Linked DNA regions of Desulforamulus hydrothermalis Lam5 = DSM 18033. The protein of the gene in region 1 interacts with the protein of each later gene in a pairwise test. Links are inferred from orthologs where the notes say so. Each region holds a gene or a part of one and is shown on either strand. Other genes may lie near its edges. The genes, in order: rlmB and DESHY_RS06060.

The links.
Region 2: the proteins of rlmB (region 1) and DESHY_RS06060 interact in binary tests that used the Escherichia coli proteins (3 or more experiments, as listed by UniProt). The link is inferred for Desulforamulus hydrothermalis Lam5 = DSM 18033 from one-to-one orthologs.

Annotation. Positions count from the first base shown.
Region 1 is NZ_CAOS01000007.1:18,267-28,739, forward strand. The notes cover bases 3,051-5,944. They hold rlmB (23S rRNA (guanosine(2251)-2'-O)-methyltransferase RlmB), read left to right. Parts: upstream 3,051-4,071; coding sequence 4,072-4,818; downstream 4,819-5,944. Other genes in these bases: thyX (FAD-dependent thymidylate synthase), read left to right, coding at 3,126-3,863; DESHY_RS04685 (hypothetical protein), read left to right, coding at 3,882-4,040; DESHY_RS04695 (NYN domain-containing protein), read left to right, coding at 4,822-5,334; sigH (RNA polymerase sporulation sigma factor SigH), read left to right, coding at 5,638-5,944. Outside these bases: gltX (glutamate--tRNA ligase), read left to right, coding at 1-368; cysE (serine O-acetyltransferase), read left to right, coding at 429-1,118; cysS (cysteine--tRNA ligase), read left to right, coding at 1,118-2,578; DESHY_RS04675 (Mini-ribonuclease 3), read left to right, coding at 2,575-3,006; more of sigH, read left to right, coding at 5,945-6,282; tuf (elongation factor Tu), read left to right, coding at 7,142-8,344; rpmG (50S ribosomal protein L33), read left to right, coding at 8,562-8,711; preprotein translocase subunit SecE, read left to right, coding at 8,819-9,172; transcription termination/antitermination protein NusG, read left to right, coding at 9,221-9,748; rplK (50S ribosomal protein L11), read left to right, coding at 9,779-10,207; rplA (50S ribosomal protein L1), read left to right, coding at 10,260-10,473. UniProt on the Escherichia coli protein: Specifically methylates the ribose of guanosine 2251 in 23S rRNA.
Region 2 is NZ_CAOS01000008.1:172,104-182,588, reverse strand. Bases 1-2,906 are described here. They hold DESHY_RS06060 (bifunctional ADP-dependent NAD(P)H-hydrate dehydratase/NAD(P)H-hydrate epimerase), read left to right. Parts: upstream 1-625; coding sequence 626-2,188; downstream 2,189-2,906. Other genes in these bases: DESHY_RS06050 (MDR family MFS transporter), read left to right, coding at 2,882-2,906; DESHY_RS06055 (MarR family winged helix-turn-helix transcriptional regulator), read left to right, coding at 2,355-2,807; acpS (holo-ACP synthase), read left to right, coding at 249-620; DESHY_RS06070 (LytR/AlgR family response regulator transcription factor), read left to right, coding at 1-162. Outside these bases: more of DESHY_RS06050, read left to right, coding at 2,907-4,459; ald (alanine dehydrogenase), read left to right, coding at 4,921-6,045; alr (alanine racemase), read left to right, coding at 6,277-7,410; DESHY_RS06030 (ANTAR domain-containing response regulator), read left to right, coding at 7,413-7,982; DESHY_RS06025 (ammonium transporter), read left to right, coding at 8,273-9,646; DESHY_RS06020 (P-II family nitrogen regulator), read left to right, coding at 9,662-10,000; DESHY_RS06015 (S-layer homology domain-containing protein), read left to right, coding at 10,144-10,485. UniProt on the Escherichia coli protein: Bifunctional enzyme that catalyzes the epimerization of the S- and R-forms of NAD(P)HX and the dehydration of the S-form of NAD(P)HX at the expense of ADP, which is converted to AMP.

The DNA.
Region 1 (10,473 bases):
ATATTTCATACATGCAGGAAATCACCCAACATGTGGATATTTTCTTCCGGGATGAGGTAATTGTAAGCGAGGCGGAGGCTCGGGATGTTTTAACCTGGGAACAAATGCCGGCGGTGATGGAGGCTGCCTGTCGGTTGTTTGCGGATGCCCCTGAGTTAACCGAAGAATCTGTAAAGGGCATTATTAAAGCCATTGGCAAGCAAACCGGCTTGAAAGGCAAATTTATTTTCCAACCCCTGCGGGTGGCCATTACCGGCAGGACCCATGGACCCGAGCTACACCAGATTATTCCGGTCATTGGCAAAGAACGAACCGTTGCCAGGTTGCGGGCGGTTCTGCGGCAATCAAGCCCGCCGGCCGGGCAGTAAATTAAAAACTTATGGCTGCCGGCAAGCGAAACCAGGCAGCGGATAAAGGGGGTGCGGCCCGTGTTAAGCAGGATCAGAAAAGAAATCAATGCCGTTTTTGAACGGGACCCGGCGGCAAAAAGTACCCTGGAGGTATTACTGTGTTACCCTGGGCTGCATGCCATCCTGTTTCACCGGCTGGCCCACGCATTATATAAGAAAAAATTCTATGTAACCGCCCGGTTTATTTCACAAGTTTCCAGGTTTCTGACCGGCATTGAGATTCACCCGGGAGCCAAAATCGGGGAAGGTCTTTTTATCGACCACGGAGCAGGCGTGGTAATCGGGGAAACCGCCGAGATCGGCAACAACGTAACTATTTACCAGGGGGTCACCCTGGGGGGCACCGGGAAAGAAAAAGGCAAGCGGCACCCCACCATTGGCAATAACGTGGTAATTAGTTCGGGCGCAAAAGTGCTTGGTTCTTTTACCGTTGGTGACAACGTGAAGATCGGCGCCGGTTCGGTGGTTTTAAAAGAAGTGCCGCCTAACTGCACTGTGGTGGGTGTACCGGGGCGCATTGTAATTCGGGATGGCCAAAAAGTAGGTTCTGCCTATGTGCCGGATTTGCGCCACGACCAGTTACCTGACCCGGTAGCGGATATGCTGGGCCAGATGCAATCAGCCATTGACCGGCTGGAGCAAAAAGTTAAAACATTGGAACAGGAATGCAGCAGGTTAAGAGATCAAGCGGAGGGGGCTAACCGGTAATGCAAATTTATAATACCCTGACGAAAACCAAACAAGAGTTTATTCCCAGAGAAAAAGGGAAAGTCAGCATGTATGTTTGCGGGCCCACTACATACAACTTTATTCACCTTGGCAATGCCCGGCCGCTGGTGTTTTTTGACACAGTTAGGAGATACTTTATTTATAAAGGTTATCAAGTGAACTATGTACAAAACTTTACCGACGTGGATGATAAGATTATTAAGCGAGCCTGGGAAGAACAGACCGACCCGCTGGAATTGGCCCAAAGATATATCAGGGAATTTTTTAAGGATGCCGATGCACTGAATGTTATGCGGGCGGACAAACATCCCAAAGTATCTGAACACATTGCGGAAATCATTGACCTGATCAAACAACTGGAACAGCAGGGGCATGCCTATGTGGCAGACGGGGATGTTTACTTTGCGGTGCGGAGTTTTCCCGGCTACGGGAAACTATCGGGCCGCAGCCTGGAGGATATGCAGGCAGGAGCCAGGGTGGAAATTGATCCCAGAAAGAAAGACCCCATGGACTTTGCGCTCTGGAAAGCGGCCAAACCCGGGGAACCCAGTTGGCCAAGCCCTTGGGGAGCCGGCCGCCCGGGGTGGCATATTGAGTGCTCGGCTATGGCGGCCAAATATTTAGGCAACGGTTTTGATATTCACGGCGGTGGGTTTGATTTGATTTTTCCTCACCACGAAAATGAAATTGCTCAATCTGAAGCGGCTTGCGGCCAACCTTTTGCCCGTTACTGGATGCATAACGGTTTTATTACAGTCAATCAAGAAAAAATGTCCAAATCTCTGGGGAACTTCTTTTTAGTCAGGGAAATTTTGGCCAAGTTTCCACCCGAAGTGGTGCGCTGGTATTTGCTTTCCACCCATTATCGCAGCCCCCTGGACTTTGATGATGAAAAGCTGGCCATGGCGGGAAAAGGTCTGGAACGCCTAAAAACTGCCCTGCGCTTGCTTTATGAGGCTCTGGAGCTGCCGCAGCAGCAGGCCGCCATGGCCGATGAAGGCGGAGACCTGGCAGACAAACTGGCAACCCTCCGGTTGGATTTTGAAAAAGCCATGGATGACGATTTTAACACTGCCCTGGCTATTTCCGTATTTTTTGAGCTGGCCAAAGAAATTAATATTTTTGTGGGCCGGCTGGACGGCAAGCTGACTGACCGGCAGAAAGATTTGCTGGTAAAAGCACACGATTTATTTAAAGATTTTAACGGTGTATTGGGTGTCTTTAAGGAAGATCAGCAGAGCGGCAGGTTATTGATTGACGCTGTTAATACTGACAACAAATTGGTGGACGGTCTGATCAATCTGATTGTTAAAGTTCGCCAGGCGGCCCGCAGCCAAAAAGATTGGGCCACTGCGGATACCATACGGGACGGTTTGAAGGAACTGGGGGTAATTCTGGAAGACACCCCCCAAGGTGTACGATGGAAGATACAAGGATGACCTTGACACAAAGGGATACTTATATCATGGATCAATCAGCCTCAAAACAAAATCCTGAACAACTGCCCAGCCTGGTACTGGCATATCTGGGGGATGCCGTTTATGAATTGGCAGTCCGCCGGTTTCTCATAGCTCAAGGTGCTACCAAAGTGAACCGGCTGCACCGGGAAGCCGTTAAGTATGTGCGGGCCGGTGCCCAGGCGAGAGCGTTGTTTGCCCTGGAAGATAAACTTTCCGAACAAGAACTGGCGGTTGTCCGTCGGGGACGCAACGCCAAGTCAGGTCTGCCGCCTAAGGGAGCTGATGTGGCGGAGTACCGCCATGCCACCGCTCTGGAAGCGCTGATAGGTTATCTGTATTTACAGGGCAATGAGGGCAGGATTGACGAAATTATCGGCTTGGCCATAGATGCCCTCAAGCGTGGCTGAACCCGGCCGGGAGGGCCTGTTTGAGCGGCGCCAACGGCTACCGCAGCTAAAGGGGAACATAAACCACCGGTAAGGGGTGTCGCCCCTCTGATAAAATTTATTTTTAGGAGTTACGTAAAGTGGGGAAAGCTAATTTAAAGGTCCGCCTGCTGGAACACACGCCAAACCCGGAAAAGCTGGTGGCCATGGCGGCCAGGTTGTGCTACTCGCCGGCACAAATAGATGACCTGGCGGCCAATGTGGCCCAATCTGACCAGCAGGCTTTTGTAAAAAAATTACTGGACATGGGACACTACAGCGCTATTGAACATGTTTCTTTTACATTTGGCATCGAAGGGGTTTCCCGGAGCCTGCTGGCCCAGTTAACCAGACACCGCATTGCCAGTTTCAGTGTACAGTCCCAGCGGTATGTAGGGGAAACCCGGGAGCATAATGCCCGGGGCACCTTTGAATACATCATCCCCGAGACCATTGAAAAGCTTGGGCCGCAGGCGGTGGCAGAATTTGCGGCACAGATGGCGCAAATTCAAACCTGGTATGACGGGTGGGTAGCTAAATTGGGAGGCGGCAGATCGGCTTATGAAGATGCCCGGTTTGTGCTGCCCAACGCAGCCGAAACGAAAATTGTGGTAACTATGAATGCCAGGGAATTAAGACACTTTTTTAACCTTCGCTGTTGCCGGCGGGCCCAATGGGAAATTCGCCGGCTGGCGGAACAAATGCTGCACCTGGCCAAAGAAGTGGCACCCGTGCTTTTTGCCGATGCCGGGCCGCCTTGCCTGGCCGGCCCCTGTCCGGAAGGCCAACTGAGTTGCGGGCAGCGGGAAGCCGTGCGTCGCAGGTACGGGGTAACATAAAAGCGGAGTGTGGATAAAATGATAACTCCCGTAATTATTCTTGTGCTTTGGGGCATAGCCCTTTTGCTGGGCGTCCTTGGCGTGGTGACCCGGCGCAGAAATCTGCTGCTGGCCGGCATGGCGGCGGCTTTGGCCGGTTTGGGGCTGACCTTATGGCTGAAAAATACCTTGCAGTAAACGCAGCTTAACCACCGAAAAGTATGGAGGTATGGTTGACGTGAGTGAAATGATTGCCGGCAGAAATCCGGTCCGCGAAGCTCTCCGGGCGGGACGTCCCATTAATAAGATACTGGCCGCCAGGGGAACGGCGGCAGGCCCGTTAGCCGAAATTCTGCACCTGGCCAGGGAGAAAAATATTCCGGTACAAATGGTTGAACGAGCCCACCTGGATAAACTTAACCAGGGCATGCCTCATCAGGGGGTTATTGCTTATGCTGCTGCCAGGGGCTATGTGGAAGTGGAAGATATACTGGCAGCGGCTCATGCCAGGGGGCAAGATCCGTTTATTGTGCTGCTGGATGAAATAAACGACCCCCATAACCTGGGGGCCATACTGCGTACGGTGGATGCAGCCGGCGCCCACGGGGTCATTATACCCCAACGAAGGTCGGTGGCCTTAACCTCAGCTGTGGCCAGGGCTTCGGCGGGGGCGGTGGAATATGTTCCGGTGGCCAGGGTTACCAACTTGGATCAAACTATTCGGCAGTTGAAAGAAAAAGGGCTTTGGGTAGTGGGGGCGGATATGGCGGGCCCTCGGGTATACTGGCAGGCCAAACTGACGGGGCCGCTGCTTTTGGTCATCGGCGGGGAAGGAAAGGGAATCGGCAGGCTGATTAAAGAGCGATGTGATATGCTGGTCCGGTTACCCATGGCGGGCCAGGTTGGATCACTCAACGCCTCGGTGGCAGCTGCGCTTTTGATTTATGAAGTGGTACGCCAGAGAGGGTTGGGCTAATCAATGCAGGAATTTTATGTGGTGGACGGGTATAACATCATCCATGCCTGGCCGGAGTTTGCCGGCATGATTGACAGCGGGTTAGACCATTGCAGGGACAAGCTCGTTCATATACTGGCCAACTTTGCCGGTTTTGAGGGCAGCCGGGTTAAAGTGGTTTTTGATGCCCACCTCGTAAAAAGAGGCATTGAGCACCGGGAAACCGTGCACGGCATTGAGGTATACTATACCCAGGAGGGCGAAACTGCTGACTCGTTAATTGAAAAAATTGTCGGGGACCTGGGCAAACAGGGCACGGTTTATGTAGTAACTTCTGATTGGGATGAACAAAAAATTATTTTTGGGCGGGGTGCTTACCGCTTGACACCCAAAGAATTCAGGGTTCAGGTTATAAAGGCTAACCGGCGAAGAGAGGAAGAGTTTAATCGGCCCAACCCCACCGAGGGCTATCTGGAGGACAAGCTGCCCGCGGAAATCAGGCAAGTATTAGAAAAATGGCGACGCAGCAAGAATTAAGTACACCTGGCCGGGGGCTATTTTGCCTTGACGAGCCTTTTTAACATAAGCTATAATTAGTCATGTAACTTAACCAGTTAGCGCATGGGGCTGCATGTGCGGCTGGGTAGGCCAGACCCCGGGTTAGAATTACGGATGACAGGCGGCAAGGAAGCCTGGCCCTGCCGGGAATGCCGGTTACCAGGGTTCTTTTCAGACATGAGGTGATATGTTCTGCAGCAGTTTTAGAGTGCCTGCCAATATAGTCATGCTTTTCTGAACTGTTTGAAATTTCTTAGAGACAAGAAAGCGGGGGCGATAATTTTGAATTCAAATGCACAAAGAGAAGTTTCCGGCGGATATCAAATTATGGTGGATGAGGATGTCGTTGAATTTGCGCGCGAGGGCGACGACGCAGCGCTGGAGTACTTGATTAATAAATATAAAAACTTTGTGCGTGCAAAAGCCCGCTCATATTTCCTGATTGGAGCCGACAGAGAAGATATTATTCAGGAGGGCATGATTGGCCTTTATAAAGCCATTCGCGATTTTCGCATGGACAAGCTGTCTTCTTTTCGCGCCTTTGCCGAACTGTGCATTACCAGGCAGATTATCACTGCCATTAAAACAGCAACCAGGCAAAAACACATCCCTCTTAATTCGTACGTTTCGTTAAATAAACCAATTTACGATGAGGATTCAGACCGCACCCTGTTAGATGTAATTTCCGGGTCAAAAATAACAGATCCGGAGGAACTCATTATCAGCCGCGAAGAGTTTGATGATATTGAGGAAAAGATGGGCGAAATCCTGAGTTCACTGGAATGGAAGGTGCTCATGTCTTACCTGGAAGGAAAGTCTTACCAGGAAATTGCAGAAGACCTTAACAGGCATGTTAAATCTATTGACAACGCCTTGCAGAGAGTAAAACGCAAACTGGAAAGATACCTGGAAAAGCGTGAAGCCTAGTCAACCGGTTAACTGATGTTCTATAAGAAATAAATACTACACGATGATGCTTTTTACCTTTATTTAAGGTTAAAAAATTTTTTCGTTAAAAACAGTTAATCTTGCCAAACAATACATGACAGCAGGTGTTGACACCGAGTGCTTCATCTGCTATTATAATCAATGTTCGGTGCCGGCGTAGCTCAATTGGCAGAGCAGCTGACTTGTAATCAGCAGGTTGCGGGTTCGAGTCCCATCGCCGGCTCCACCCACGGAGGGATTCCCGAGTGGCCAAAGGGAGCAGACTGTAAATCTGCCGGCGAACGCCTTCGAAGGTTCGAATCCTTCTCCCTCCACCAGATTTGTTACACAGGCAAAAAACTCTTGATTTATGGCGAGTGCCTGTGTTATAATAAACATTGCTGACGCGGGATAGAGCAGTTGGTAGCTCGTCGGGCTCATAACCCGAAGGTCGAGGGTTCAAGTCCCTCTCCCGCAACCAAATGCTGCTATAGCTCAGTAGGTAGAGCGTATCCTTGGTAAGGATAAGGTCACCGGTTCAATCCCGGTTAGCAGCTCCAGTACTTACGGCGGTGTAGCTCAGTTGGTCAGAGCACACGGTTCATACCCGTGGTGTCACTGGTTCGAATCCAGTCACCGCTACCAGTCCGAAAGAACCTGCCCGGTTGGAGCAGGTTCTTTTGCGTTTTGTTGATATAGAAAAGAAGTGTCAGAAAAAAGAAGGATTTTTGTCTTTCTTATCGAATCTAGCTATGGATTTTCAGTTAATAGGTATAAACCATGCTTAAATCTGGAAATAACTTTAGAGATGAAAAATCTCTGGCTAAATTCCGAAAAACGGAGGAGGAGAAGTTAACCCATGGCTAAGGCTAAATTTGAACGTACCAAACCCCACGTAAACATTGGTACCATCGGTCACGTTGACCACGGCAAAACTACCCTTACCGCTGCCATTACCGTAGTTCTGTCTACCACCGGCGGCGCCCAAGTTAAGCGTTACGACGAAATTGACAACGCTCCCGAAGAGCGTGAACGCGGTATTACCATTAACACCGCCCACGTAGAATACGAAACCGCTAACCGTCACTATGCTCACGTTGACTGCCCGGGTCACGCTGACTATGTTAAAAACATGATTACCGGTGCGGCCCAGATGGACGGCGCCATCCTGGTTGTATCCGCCGCTGACGGTCCGATGCCGCAAACCCGTGAGCACATCCTGCTGTCCCGTCAGGTAGGCGTACCCTACATTGTGGTATTCCTGAACAAAGCTGACATGGTAGACGATCCCGAACTGCTTGAGCTGGTGGACATGGAAGTGCGCGAACTGCTGAACTCCTATGAATTCCCCGGCGACGACACTCCCATTATTGCCGGTTCCGGCCTGAAAGCCCTGGAGTGCGGCTGCGGCAAGCGTGAGTGCGAATGGTGCGGCAAGATCTGGGAGCTGATGGATGCAGTAGACTCCTACATTCCCACCCCTGAGCGGGATGTTGATAAGCCCTTCCTGATGCCGGTAGAAGACGTGTTCTCCATTACCGGCCGTGGTACTGTGGCTACCGGTCGTGTTGAGCGCGGCCAAGTAAAAGTACAGGATGAAGTGGAAATCGTCGGTCTTAACGACAAGCCCCGCAAGACCGTAGTAACCGGCGTAGAAATGTTCCGCAAGCTGTTAGACTTTGCGCAAGCCGGTGACAACATCGGTTGCCTGCTGCGCGGTGTTGACCGTAAAGAAATCGAGCGTGGCCAAGTGCTGGCAAAACCCGGCAGCATTAAGCCCCACACCAAGTACGAAGCAGAGGTATACGTCCTGACCAAAGAAGAGGGCGGCCGTCACACCCCCTTCTTTAACGGCTACCGTCCTCAGTTCTACTTCCGTACCACCGACGTAACCGGTGTGGTACAACTGCCGGAAGGCGTAGAAATGGTCATGCCCGGCGACAACATCAAGATGAAGGTGGACCTGATCACCCCCATCGCTATTGAGGAAGGCCTGCGCTTTGCTATCCGTGAAGGCGGCCGTACTGTAGGCGCCGGCGTAGTAACCGCCATCCGCGAGTAACTGATTAACAATTTTCCTAAAAGGAGTGACCCCGGTCACTCCTTTTTTGCATAAACCGCAAACTGGTATATAAAACCAATTAAAGAGACATAATACCAATATGGTACGTTGCCACAGGATAAGTATTGACATCCAACAATACATATGATAAATTTGTTAAGGTATATTACTAGACATCTCTGCCCAAGTCTTTTTTCGTTTTAGGGAGGTGGCAACAGTGCGAGTAGGCGTAACTCTGGCTTGCACCGAATGCAAACGGCGCAACTACACCACTACTAAAAATAAAAAGAACGATCCCAACCGGATCGAACTGAAAAAATATTGCAAGTGGTGTCATACCCACACAGTTCACAAAGAAACCAGATAGTTAAGCCGCCAACCCCAAGCGTTACCATAATCGGCCGCATTCCGTAAGGGGTTTTATTCGAGGCACTACTGGTGTAAACAAAAAAGTTAAGGATGTGGCGTTTTTCAATGGCTGTGCAAAAAAAGACACTCAAAAAGGCAAGCGCTGCCAAGGAAACAGCGGCAACCAATGAAACCGGTGGGGCCGAGAATAAAAAGGATGCGGCCCCTAAGGATGCTGCTAAGGCTGCAGCTAAAAAAGAACCCGCCAAGGCGCCCAAAGCGTCTTTTAGTGAGCGTATCGGCAGCGTAAGCAAGTACCTGCGTGGCGTTCAGAACGAGCTGAAAAAAGTTCACTGGCCCAGCCGCAAAGAGCTGGTTACTTACACTGCGGTGGTGCTGACTTCGGTTGCCGTGCTGGCTGTTGTCATCTGGGTGGTAGATTCGCTTCTCAGCTTGGGCGTAAAAGGCATCATTTCCTAATTGTAAACAAGGGGGTGGGGAACCCGTCTGGCAGGGTTCCTTTTGCTGATGAGTACACAATGGTATGTTGTGCACACTTATTCCGGTTATGAGAATAAGGTCAAAGCCAACCTGGAGAAGCGAATTGAATCCATGAATATGGAAGATAAAATCTTTCGTATTCTGGTGCCCATGGAAGATGAAGTGGAAATTAAAAACGGCAAGAAAAAGGTTTCAAAGAAAAAAGTATTTCCCGGATACGTTCTGGTAGAAATGATTATGACTGATGATTCCTGGTACGTGGTGCGCAATACGCCGGGAGTAACCGGTTTTGTCGGCACAGGTTCTAAGCCTATCCCGTTAAGCCAGGAAGAAGCCAAGGCCATTATTAAGCAGATGGGCTTGGAAGAACCGAAAACCAGGATTGACGTCAGTGTTGGCGAAAATGTCAAGGTAATTGACGGGCCCTTTGAAAACTTTGCAGGTGTGATTGAAGAAATTTACCCTGAAAAGGGTAAAGTTAAAGTTATGGTATCAATGTTTGGACGTGAAACTCCCATCGAGCTTGATTTTTCTCAAATTGAAAAAATGCTTTAAGCTTGTAGGTTGTAAGGAGGTGGACTGGATATGGCCAAAAAGGTAGCTGCCATAATCAAACTGCAAATTCCGGCCGGTAAAGCCACCCCGGCGCCCCCGGTAGGTCCTGCCCTGGGTCAACACGGGGTAAACATTATGGCTTTTGTCAAACAATATAATGAAGTTACTGCAGCGCAAGCCGGCTTGATTATTCCGGTTGAAATTACAGTATATGAAGACCGGTCCTTTACCTTTGTTACTAAAACGCCTCCTGCAGCAGTACTGCTGAAGAAGGCTTTAGGTATAGAGACCGCTTCCGGCGAGCCTAACAAGAAGAAAGTGGGTAAACTGCCCCGCTCTAAAGTTAAAGAAATCGCCGAATTAAAAATGCCTGATCTCAACGCTGCCAGCCTGGAGGCTGCCATGCGCATGATTGAAGGCACCGCCCGCAGCATGGGCGTAGAAATTGTAGAAGGATAGCTTCATCCGGTGGGAGGATGTAGTCCGCTAGTACCACAAAGGAGGGAAATACATGCCCAAAGAAGGGAAAAAGCTTCAGGAAGCCCGGAAGCAGTATGATAAAAACACTCTTTACGAGCCCCTGGAAGCTATGGAGCTGGTTAAAAAGACCGCTCCCGCCAAATTTGATGAAACTGTTGAAGTGGCCTTCCGCTTGGGGGTTGACCCCCGGCACGCCGACCAGCAACTGAGAGGTGCGGTTGTGCTGCCCCACGGAACCGGTAAAA
Region 2 (10,485 bases), on another replicon or contig:
TTTCGTACCCACCGCTGCTACATTGTAAATCTTGATAAAGTAAAAGAAATTGTCCCTTTTTTCAACGGAACTTATAATTTAGTGCTGGAAGATAAAGAGCGCAGCGAGGTACCGGTCAGCAGGGCCCAGGCCAAGCGGCTGCGCAAGATACTTGGATTTTAATTTTTGCCTTTCCTTGGAAATCTGCCTGTCAAGGGCAGATTTTTCGTGTAAACTAAGATATAATAAAATTCCCCGGAGGTGGCAAAATGAAGGGGATTGGCACAGACATTATTGAAATCGAAAGAATAGAACTGGCCGTCAGCCGTTCCGGCCAACAGTTTCTCGACCGGGTGTTTACCCCGGCCGAGCAGGAACACTGCAAGGGCAGGGTGCATTGTTTGGCCGGTCGTTTTGCGGCCAAGGAAGCGGTGTTAAAGGCCCTGGGCACCGGTCTGCGGGAATTAAGGTGGACAAATATTGAAATTCTGCCCAATTACCTGGGTAAGCCCGAAGTAAAACTGATGGGGCCGGCCCGGCAACTGGCCGAAAAAATGGGGATTGACAAAGTGCTGGTAAGTATTTCCCATGACCGTGGCAGGGCAGTGGCCTTTGCCATAGCTGTAGGGAAGGAAGGGTAGCAACCATGCGTATTGCAACTGCGGAAGAAATGAACAAAATTGACCGGCAGGCCATGCAACAGTACGGCATACCGGGTATTGTCCTGATGGAAAATGCCGGTTTGCGAGTGGTCGAGGTAATTCAGCAAATACTTTCGGATATAAAAGGAAAAGTTTTTAGCATTCTGGTGGGCAAAGGCAATAACGGGGGTGACGGCCTGGTGGCAGCCAGGCATCTCCATAACCGGGGCGGTCAGGTTAAAGTACTGCTGCTGGCTGATCCGGAAGAGTTGCAGGGTGATGCCCGGGTTAACCTTACTATCTGGCAAAAAATGGGACAACCCATTTACCAGGTCAACCAGGTTAACGGCATTAATATTCTCAAACTGGCCCTCTTAAATACTGACCTTGTGGTTGATGCCCTGTACGGCACCGGCTTCCGGGGCAGTGTCAATGAAAAGACCGGCCGGGTTATTGAATTAATTAACAATAGCTCCTTGCCGGTGGTGGCGGTAGATATTCCTTCCGGGCTGGAGGCGGATACCGGGCGTGCCAACGGCCCTTGTATCCGGGCGACTCATACGGTCACCTTTGGTATTCCCAAGATCGGCTTGGTGGTGGAACCAGGTGCCGGTTATGCCGGCCGGTTGCATGTGGCGGACATTTCGCTGCCCAAGACCCTGCTGGAAAGCAAGGAGATACCCCGGCAGCTGTTAACCGGAGAGATGGTAGGCGGCTGGTTTAAACCCAGGCCGGGTGATGCACACAAGGGCAGCTGTGGGCGAGTATTGGTTTTGGCCGGCAGCCGGGGTATGACCGGTGCAGCCCGGCTGGCGGCCAGGGCTGCTCTCCGGGCCGGTGCCGGCCTGGTAACCCTGGCTTTGCCGGAGAGTGTACAGCTGGTGGCCGCCGCTGCCCTGGAAGAAGTTATGACCAGGGGTTTGCCGGAAACCGCGGCCGGCAGCCTGGACCTGGCTGCTTTACAACCTGCTCTGGAGGCCTGTGCAGCGGCGGACGTATTGGTTGTCGGTCCGGGACTGAGCTGTCAGCCGGCAACAGTTGAATTAATCAGGGAGCTTTTGCCACAGCTGACCGTACCGGTGGTTATTGATGCGGATGCCCTCAATGCCCTGGCCGGTGCCGACCGGTTGCTGAACGGGCTCAACGTGCCGGCTGTCATTACGCCGCACCCCGGTGAAATGGGGCGGTTATGGGGTGTTGCGGCCGCCGAGGTGCAGCAAAACCGTCTTCAACTGGCCAAGGAGGCGGCGCAAAAGTGGCGAGTGGTGACAGTTTTAAAAGGGGCCCGCACGGTCATCGGCACCCCGGCGGGGGAGCTTTATATTAACCCCACCGGCAACCCGGGCATGGCCACCGCCGGCAGCGGGGATGTCCTGGCCGGCCTCATCGGGGGACTGCTGGCCCAGGGTTTTACCCCGGAACAGGCTGCCGCCGCCGGTGTTTACCTGCACGGGTTGGCCGGAGATCTGGCTGCCCGCCGTTTAGGCCAACCCGGCACCCTGGCGGGCGATATACTGGAATTTTTGCCGGCCGCCATGCAATCGGTCCTCACTAAAGAGATGAAATAGCCATAACGTTAACATAAAAATACGCCACCTGACCGGAAAAGCGGCAGGTGGCTTGTTATTTTACTTGCGTCATCAGCAAAAAAACCCATTTGACAAGTTAATTTTTATACCTTATATTTAAACATGTTAAATATTTAATGAATGAAATAACCAGGGGGATAACTCAATGGCTGACAACGAATACTTAAATAACGCTGTTAAACGCCTGGAAGCTGCCTTGAACCAAACCATGAGAAAACTGGGGCCCCGCTTATCCTGTGCGGCAGAAGGGTTAACTCAACCCCAATTCATGGTTTTAGGTTTTCTTAAAAACAAAGCCTGCACGGTAACAGAAATAGCAGCTATGATGGGTGTCCAACCCAGCGCCATAACTGCTATTTTAGATCGTATGGAAAAGAGTGGTTTTATCCAAAGGGAAAGAGATAAACAAGACAGGCGTTTAGTGATAGTGCGCATCACGGACCAAGGCCAGGAAGCATTTGCCAAAGCGCAGGAAAAACGGTTAGCCGTTCTGATCCGGTATTTTAGCTATCTGGAACGGGGGGAATTAGAACAATTAATCCGCATTTATGAAAAGTTAGCGCACATCCTGGAAACAGAAGGAGATTACCCCGGCTAAACTGTTATTGGTCCGCTGGCCCGCTGGGCGGCGGCAGTTGCTTAATAAATCTATGTTAGAAAAGGTGATGTTTTATGCAAACAGATGCCCAACGCCGGCTTTTAATGGCGGGGTTGCTGCTGGGCATGTTTTTTGCCTCCCTGGATCAAACGGTTGTGGGCACAGCCATGCCCAGAATTATTGGCGAGCTGGGCGGTTTGGATATTTTAGCCTGGGTTACCACCGCCTATATGCTGAGCTCCACCACAGTGGTGCCCATTGCCGGCAAACTGGCTGATTTATACGGGCGCCGCATTTTGTATGTTGCAGGGATTTTTCTTTTTATGGCGGGTTCTGCCTTGTGCGGCACCAGCCGGAACATGACCGAACTGATTATCTATCGTGGTTTGCAGGGGTTGGGCGGCGGCATCATGATGCCTATGGCCATGACTATTGTGGGAGATATATTTCCGCCGGAAAAGCGGGGCAGGTGGCAGGGTGTGATGGGAGCTGTGTTTGGCCTGTCTTCCGTAATCGGCCCGACCGTTGGCGGCTGGCTTGTGGACTATGCCAGCTGGCGCTGGGTATTTTATATTAACCTGCCGGTGGGTATAGTGGCAGCGGCGGCCATTTTTTTAGGGCTGCGGGGCGAAAAACCTTTGGCCGACAAGGTAATCATAGACTATTGGGGAGCCGGCACCATGGTGGTAGGGGTTGTATCCCTGCTGCTGGGTTTAAGTTTAGGGGGAAAGGAGTACCCCTGGAATTCCTGGCAGATTATTGGCCTTTTGAGTTTGGCCGGCATTTTTCTGCTGATCTTTGTGCTGATTGAAAAAAAAGCGGCCGAACCCATTTTGAATTTAAACTTATTCAGAAACCGGGTTTTTGCCGTTACCAACATGGTAGGATTTTTATTAGGCCTGGGTATGTTCGGCGCCATTATGTTTATGCCGCTGTTTTTGCAGGGGGTAGTGGGCGTCAGCGCCACCCGGTCCGGCAATACCATGATTCCCATGATGTTCGCCATGATGGTGACCAGTATGCTGGCAGGGCAGCTGCTGTCGAAAACAAGTTTTCGCACCATGTTTGTGGCGGGTACCGCAATTATGGCCTTGGGTTTTTTCCGCTTAAGTGTGATGACGGTGCATACCGGCGAACTGCAGGCAATTGCCAATATAATTATCCTGGGTACCGGCATGGGTTTTGTCATGCCCACCCTGACCATTGCGGTGCAGCAAGCCTTTCCCCCGCAGCAGCGCGGCGTAGCCACCTCAGCCACCCAGTTTTTCCGCAGCATTGGCGGCACCCTGGGCATGACCCTGCTGGGTGTGGTGATGAATCATCAATCGGTCAAAATACTGGCCAGGGATTTTCTGCCGGCCGCTCAACAAATGCCTGCTGTGGCCGGCGGGCCTTGGCGTGAGATGCTGGCCAAAGCACAGTCTGATCCGCAAGGTCTGTTTAATACCCTTTTGAACCCGGCAGCTCTCAATAAAATGCCGGCAGCCTGGCAGCAAATGCTGCTGCCGCCGCTTAGAAACGCCCTGGCCGATTCGCTGCATGTGGTTTTCCTGGTGGCTGCCTGTGTCATGCTGTTAGGGGTTTTGATCAGCCTGCTGCTGGGCAAGGCCGGGCTGTCGCCTGCTAAACAAACATTGCCTTCTTTAAAATAACCAGGGTGATACCTGATTTGGGCATCACCCAACAAACTGCCGGCATCGCTGCCGGCCGGAGCGGCCGATCTTACCGGGCTGCCTGCTCGTTGCGGTGTATACGGGATTTATTAAAACGGTTGGCCTTAAAAAAAACCCTGCCCGGTCGGTGGCAGGTGTTGATAAGGAGAATATGAAGTTTTGTTGGCCGGAAAAACCACTTTAATAATACAACCAACATATTAATTTTCTGTTGCAACCAGGTAAACTTATAATTAACTTTTTGGCAAGTAATATTTCCACATTTGGAAATATTACTTGCCAATTTTGTTGAGAAAAAAGCAGATATGGAAATAATACTTTCCATATAAATAAACAAACGGTTTTAACGGCTTGGTTTTCGGGTAAAACAGCGGTATATTTTTTTGGCATTGATCTTGCAATTAATATTAGGCAACTCATCTTCTAAGGAGGCGACCTCTGTGATTATCGGAGTACCAAAAGAAATTAAAAATAATGAAAACCGTGTGGCCATTACCCCTGCCGGCGTACATGCCATGGTGAGTAACGGTCATCAGGTGATTATTGAACAGCGGGCCGGTCTGGGCAGCGGTATTTCAGATGAGGACTATCTGGCAGCCGGGGCGCAGCTTGTGGATACCGCCAAAGAGGTATTTGACAGGGCCGACATGATAATGAAAGTCAAGGAACCCCTGCCGCCCGAGTATGATTTATTTAAAGAAGGCCAGGTACTTTTTACTTACTTGCACCTGGCACCCGAGCCGGCACTGACGCGGGCCTTGCTGCAGAAAAAAGTTGTCGGCATAGCTTATGAAACCATTCAATTGGACAACGGATCCCTCCCCTTGCTGACTCCTATGTCAGAAGTGGCAGGCCGTATGGCTATCCAAATCGGTGCCCGCTATTTAGAAAAAACCTACGGCGGCGCCGGTGTCCTGCTGGGCGGTGTTCCCGGTGTGCCGGCAGCCGAAGTTGTCATTGTCGGCGGTGGTATTGTTGGCACCAACGCAGCCAAAATGGCCATGGGTTTGGGAGCCAGCGTCACCATTCTGGATGTTAACGTGGATCGCCTGCGCTACCTGGACGACCTGTTCGGCGGCCGCATCCATACCGTAATGTCAAACAGCTACAATATTGCTGAGGCTGTTAAAAAAGCCGACCTGCTGGTGGGGGCAGTGTTAATTCCCGGGGCCAAAGCCCCCCGGCTGGTAACTGAAGAAATGGTTAAAAATATGAAGCCCGGCTCGGTTATCGTTGATGTGGCCATTGACCAGGGCGGTTCCATTGAAACCATTGACCGGGTAACCACCCACAGCGAACCAACCTACGAAAAATACGGGGTAATTCACTATTCGGTGGCTAACATGCCCGGTGCCGTAGCCCGCACTTCCACCTTTGCCCTGACCAATGTAACCTTGCCCTACGCCCTGCAGCTGGCCAACAAGGGCTGGTTGAAGGCTGTCCGGGAGAACTGTGCGTTGGCCAAAGGAGTCAATGTGGTGGACGGCCGATGCACTTTTAAGGCGGTAGCAGAAGCCCTGAATTTAGAGTATACTCCTCTGGAGAAAGTAATCGGCAGTTTATAAAAACCCGCAAATGCCTGGCAATCGCCAGGCATTTGACTGTAAACAAAGGCTGTAAAACAAAGTGAGGAAGTTTATGATCCCCTGTCGGCGCTTAGACCGGAGCCACAGGGGATCATAAACCACCGGTAATGTTTGTGACACTCTGATGCTTGGCACAGCCAAGCATTTTTTTTTAGTTTGTGCTACAATAGGGACAATGTGGATATTGTTGCTTGCTGGCAGGTGAACAAAATGAATGAACCAATTTGGGCAGAAATAAATCTGCAGGCCATTGGCCATAACATCCGGGAAGTCAGAAAACTGGTGGGGCCGCACCGGGAGATTATGGCGGTGGTTAAGGCCAATGCCTACGGTCACGGCGCCGTGCCGGTGGCCAAAGCGGCCCTGGCCGCCGGGGCCACGCGGTTGGCGGTGGCTCGTTTGTCGGAAGCCCTGGAGCTGCGCCGGGCCGGCCTTGATGCACCGATATTAATTTTTGGTTATGTTTGCCCGGACCGGTTGGCGGATGCCTTAACCAATAATCTTACCTTAACCGTTTACCGGCTGGATCTGGCCGAACAAGCAGCCAGGGCAGCGGCAGCTGCCGGTTGTTCGGTTGCCGTGCACCTGAAGGTGGATACCGGTATGGGGCGGCTGGGTTTTCCGGCGGATGCCGAGGGAGCAGCGGCCATAGAAAAAGTCTGCCGGCTGCCGGGGCTTAAGGTGGAAGGTATTTATACCCACTTTGCTGCGGCGGACGAAACTGATAAAAGCTATACAAGTTGGCAACTGGAGCGTTTTTTGACCCTGTTAAAGGATCTGGCCCGCCAGGGCATTTCTTTCCCGCTGCGGCATTGCGCCAACAGTGCCGCTGTTATTGATTGCCCGGCAGCTTACCTGGACATGGTGCGTCCCGGTATTATGATGTACGGTTTATATCCGTCTGAACAGGTAAATAAAGCGGCAGTCAATTTGCAGCCGGCCATGACCTTAAAAGCCAGGGTGGCCCATGTTAAAAGGGTGGCGCCGGGTACCAAGATCAGCTACGGTTGCACTTATACGGTAACGGCACCCACTGTAGTTGCTTCCCTGCCCCTCGGATATGCGGACGGTTACCCCCGCCTGCTTTCCTCCCGGGGCCAAGTGTCGATAAGGGGACGACGGGCACCTGTGGTGGGCCGGGTCTGTATGGATCAGTGCATGGTAGATGTGGGGCATATCCCGGGGGTACAGGTTAACGATCCGGTAATTATTTTCGGGCAGGACGGGGAAAACCAATTGCCGGTAGAAGAAGTGGCTGCCTGGCTGGGTACTATAAACTATGAGGTTGTCTGCCAGGTAGGCGGCAGGGTACCGCGGGTTTATACAGGACTGCCGGGAGAGTGATTATGCAGAAGCGGATTATCATTGCCAGCGGAAACAAAAAAGAATTGGAACAGCTGCGCTACATGCTGCCCCGCCTGGGCTACCGGGTGGTGGGGGAAGCTGCCGGCGGTATGGATGCCCTGAAAGTGGCCCGTGCCACGGCACCCGATGCAGTGCTGCTGGACGACCGGCTGCCGGTATTGGACGGTATGCAGGTGGCCAAGATATTAACGGAAGAAAATCTGGCGCCGGCGGTACTGATGGTATCCCAGGGAAATAAAGGGCTGGTGGAACGGGCCCGGGAGGTAGCGGCGGCCTTTTTGATGCGTCCTTATTTGGAAGATCAGTTATATGCGGCAGTGGAGGCGGCGGTGGCCACCCATCAAAAATATACTCAGTTGCAGCAGCAGCTGCATAAACTGCAAGCCACCCTGCAGGCCCGCAAAATTGTGGAACGGGCCAAAGGCATACTTATGAAGCAAAAGGGTTTTAGTGAAGAACAGGCCTTTAAAGTAATCCAGCAAACCGCCATGAAAAAAAGAACCACCATGAAAGCGGTAGCCGAGGCTATTATTACCGGTTACGAACTGTAACTGCAGGTAAAGTATACAGAATTCCCACACTGAAATTGTTGTCAAAGGCCGGCCGGGAGAATATAATAACATTAACAGCAGGGGAACAAAGATGTACCCCATACAAGCCAAGGAAGGCTCAATAACCGCTTTAGGTTGTTGAGCCTTATTGTTTTGGTTTGATGGCAAAGGCGCTTGTTTAAGGGATATTTTCCCTCCAAACAGGCGCCTTTACTGTTACCGGAGGCCTTGCTGCAACAGGGTACCCACAGTAAGGCTTCTCACTAAAATTATAACGGGGGGTTTAACACATGCTAAACAGGATAAAAACAGTTCTCCTGCCGCTCTTAGCCTGGCTGTCTATACCGGGCACCGCCTGGGCCGCCGGTAAGCCGGTTGTTGATACCGGTGACACTACTTTTATCATTATTTGCGCTGCGCTGGTAATGATTATGACCCCTGGCCTGGCGCTGTTTTACGGCGGCATGGTAAGAAAGAAAAATGTACTCAGCACCATCATGCTCAGCTTTATCGTAATTTGCGTGGTCAGCATTATTTGGGCTTTGTACGGCTATACCTTAGCCTTTGGTCCGGATGTCGGCCGGGTTATCGGGGGCCTGGATTACCTGGGACTGCAGGGAGTTGGGCAGGAGCCCAGCGGCACCATTCCGCACTTTATCTTTATGGCTTTTCAATTAATGTTTGCTCTTATCACGGTTGCCATTATAACCGGGTCAGTGGCTGAACGCATGCGTTTTCCGGCTTTCCTTGCCTTTATTGTATTGTGGGCCTCCCTTGTCTACTCTCCCCTGTGTCACTGGGTATGGGGCGGCGGCTGGCTGATGCAGCTGGGAGCGCTGGATTTTGCCGGAGGTACGGTAGTACACATCAGTTCCGGCGTGGCCGGTTTGGTGGCGGCGCTGGTCATCGGTCAGCGGCGCGGCTATGGCAGCGAACCCATGGTGCCGCACAATCTGCCCATGACCGTGCTGGGGGCGGCACTGCTCTGGTTTGGTTGGTTTGGTTTTAATGCCGGCAGTGCCCTGGCGGCCAACGGCCTGGCGGCCAGTGCCTTTGCGGTGACCCACCTGGCTGCTGCTGCCGGCGGGGTTTCCTGGGTGCTGGCAGAATGGGCCCATCATGGCAAGCCAACCCTGCTGGGATGTGTTTCCGGCGCTGTGGCAGGTTTGGTGGCCATTACCCCGGCCGCCGGTTTTGTGGCTCCGTTGCCTGCTATTCTGATTGGCCTGGTGGTTGGCCCGCTGTGTTACTTTGCGGTGGCGGTTGTCAAAAGCAAGCTGGGTTATGACGATGCCCTGGATGCCTTTGGCATTCACGGGGTAGGCGGAACCTGGGGGGCTGTTGCCACCGGCCTGTTTGCCAGCAAGACGGTTAACCAGGCGGGGGCAGACGGCTTGTTTTACGGCCATGCCGCTCAACTGGTGACACAATTAATCGGGGTAGGAGCCACCGTAGTGTTTGCCGGCCTGGCCACCTTCCTTATTCTTAAACTAATCGGCTTGTTCACCGATTTACGGGTTTCCGCCGATGATGAAGCAATAGGTCTTGATGTCAGTGTGCATGGTGAAAATGCTTACGCTTATGCGGATACCTTCGGGGGATCCCTGACCAGAGATATAAAAGCTGCCCCTGGGGTCAGCAGTTCTGCGATTAAAACGGTTTAACAAGGAGGTTGTCCAATGACCAAAATCGAAGCCATTATCCGGCCGGGCAAACTGGAAGAAGTTAAAGAGGCCTTAAACAAGCTGGGCATTCATGGCATGACGGTTTGCCAGGTTATGGGCTGCGGCCACCAAAAGGGGCGCACCGAAGTGTATCGGGGAGCGGAGTACAGCATCAATCTGCTGCCCAAAGTAAAAGTGGAGATTATTATCGATGATCGGTGGGCAGATGCCTGTGTGAAGGCTATTGCCGAGACTGCCCGCAGCGGTGAAATTGGTGACGGCAAAATCTTTGTCTACCCGGTCAGTAACGTTATTCGCATCAGAACCGGGGAACAGGGTGAGGCGGCAATCTAGCGGCACTGAATCTCCCCCATATGCAGGGGAGATTTTTTGTTTCCCAATAACAGTTATATGACCCGGTGTTTGTGCAACAGGCTGTAACAAAGTGCAGGTTAATACGTCTATATTGGTAAAATAAGACTGGGGAGTGAACTTCTGTGAATAAAAAAATTACCGGCACTTTGCTGGTCGGTTGTTTAGCAACCGGATTGCTGTTTAACCAGCCGGTCTGGGCGGATGAGGCGCAAATAAAGGTGATGCCGAAACCACCCGGCGAGCTTGAAGGTGATCCGTCCCTGGCCAAGTTTCCCCTGGACAAAGCCATTGCCAGGGCGAAAGAGGTATTTGCCATTGACAATCAATTTGAAAACTTTCAAAGCGGTTTTAGCACTTATAACGGCAGGGCGGAATGGCACCTCAACTGGCAGCGGGAAACCGAACCCCGGGGCAACATTTCTGTGCGACTGGATGCCATAACCGGGGAAATTATCGGCATGGAT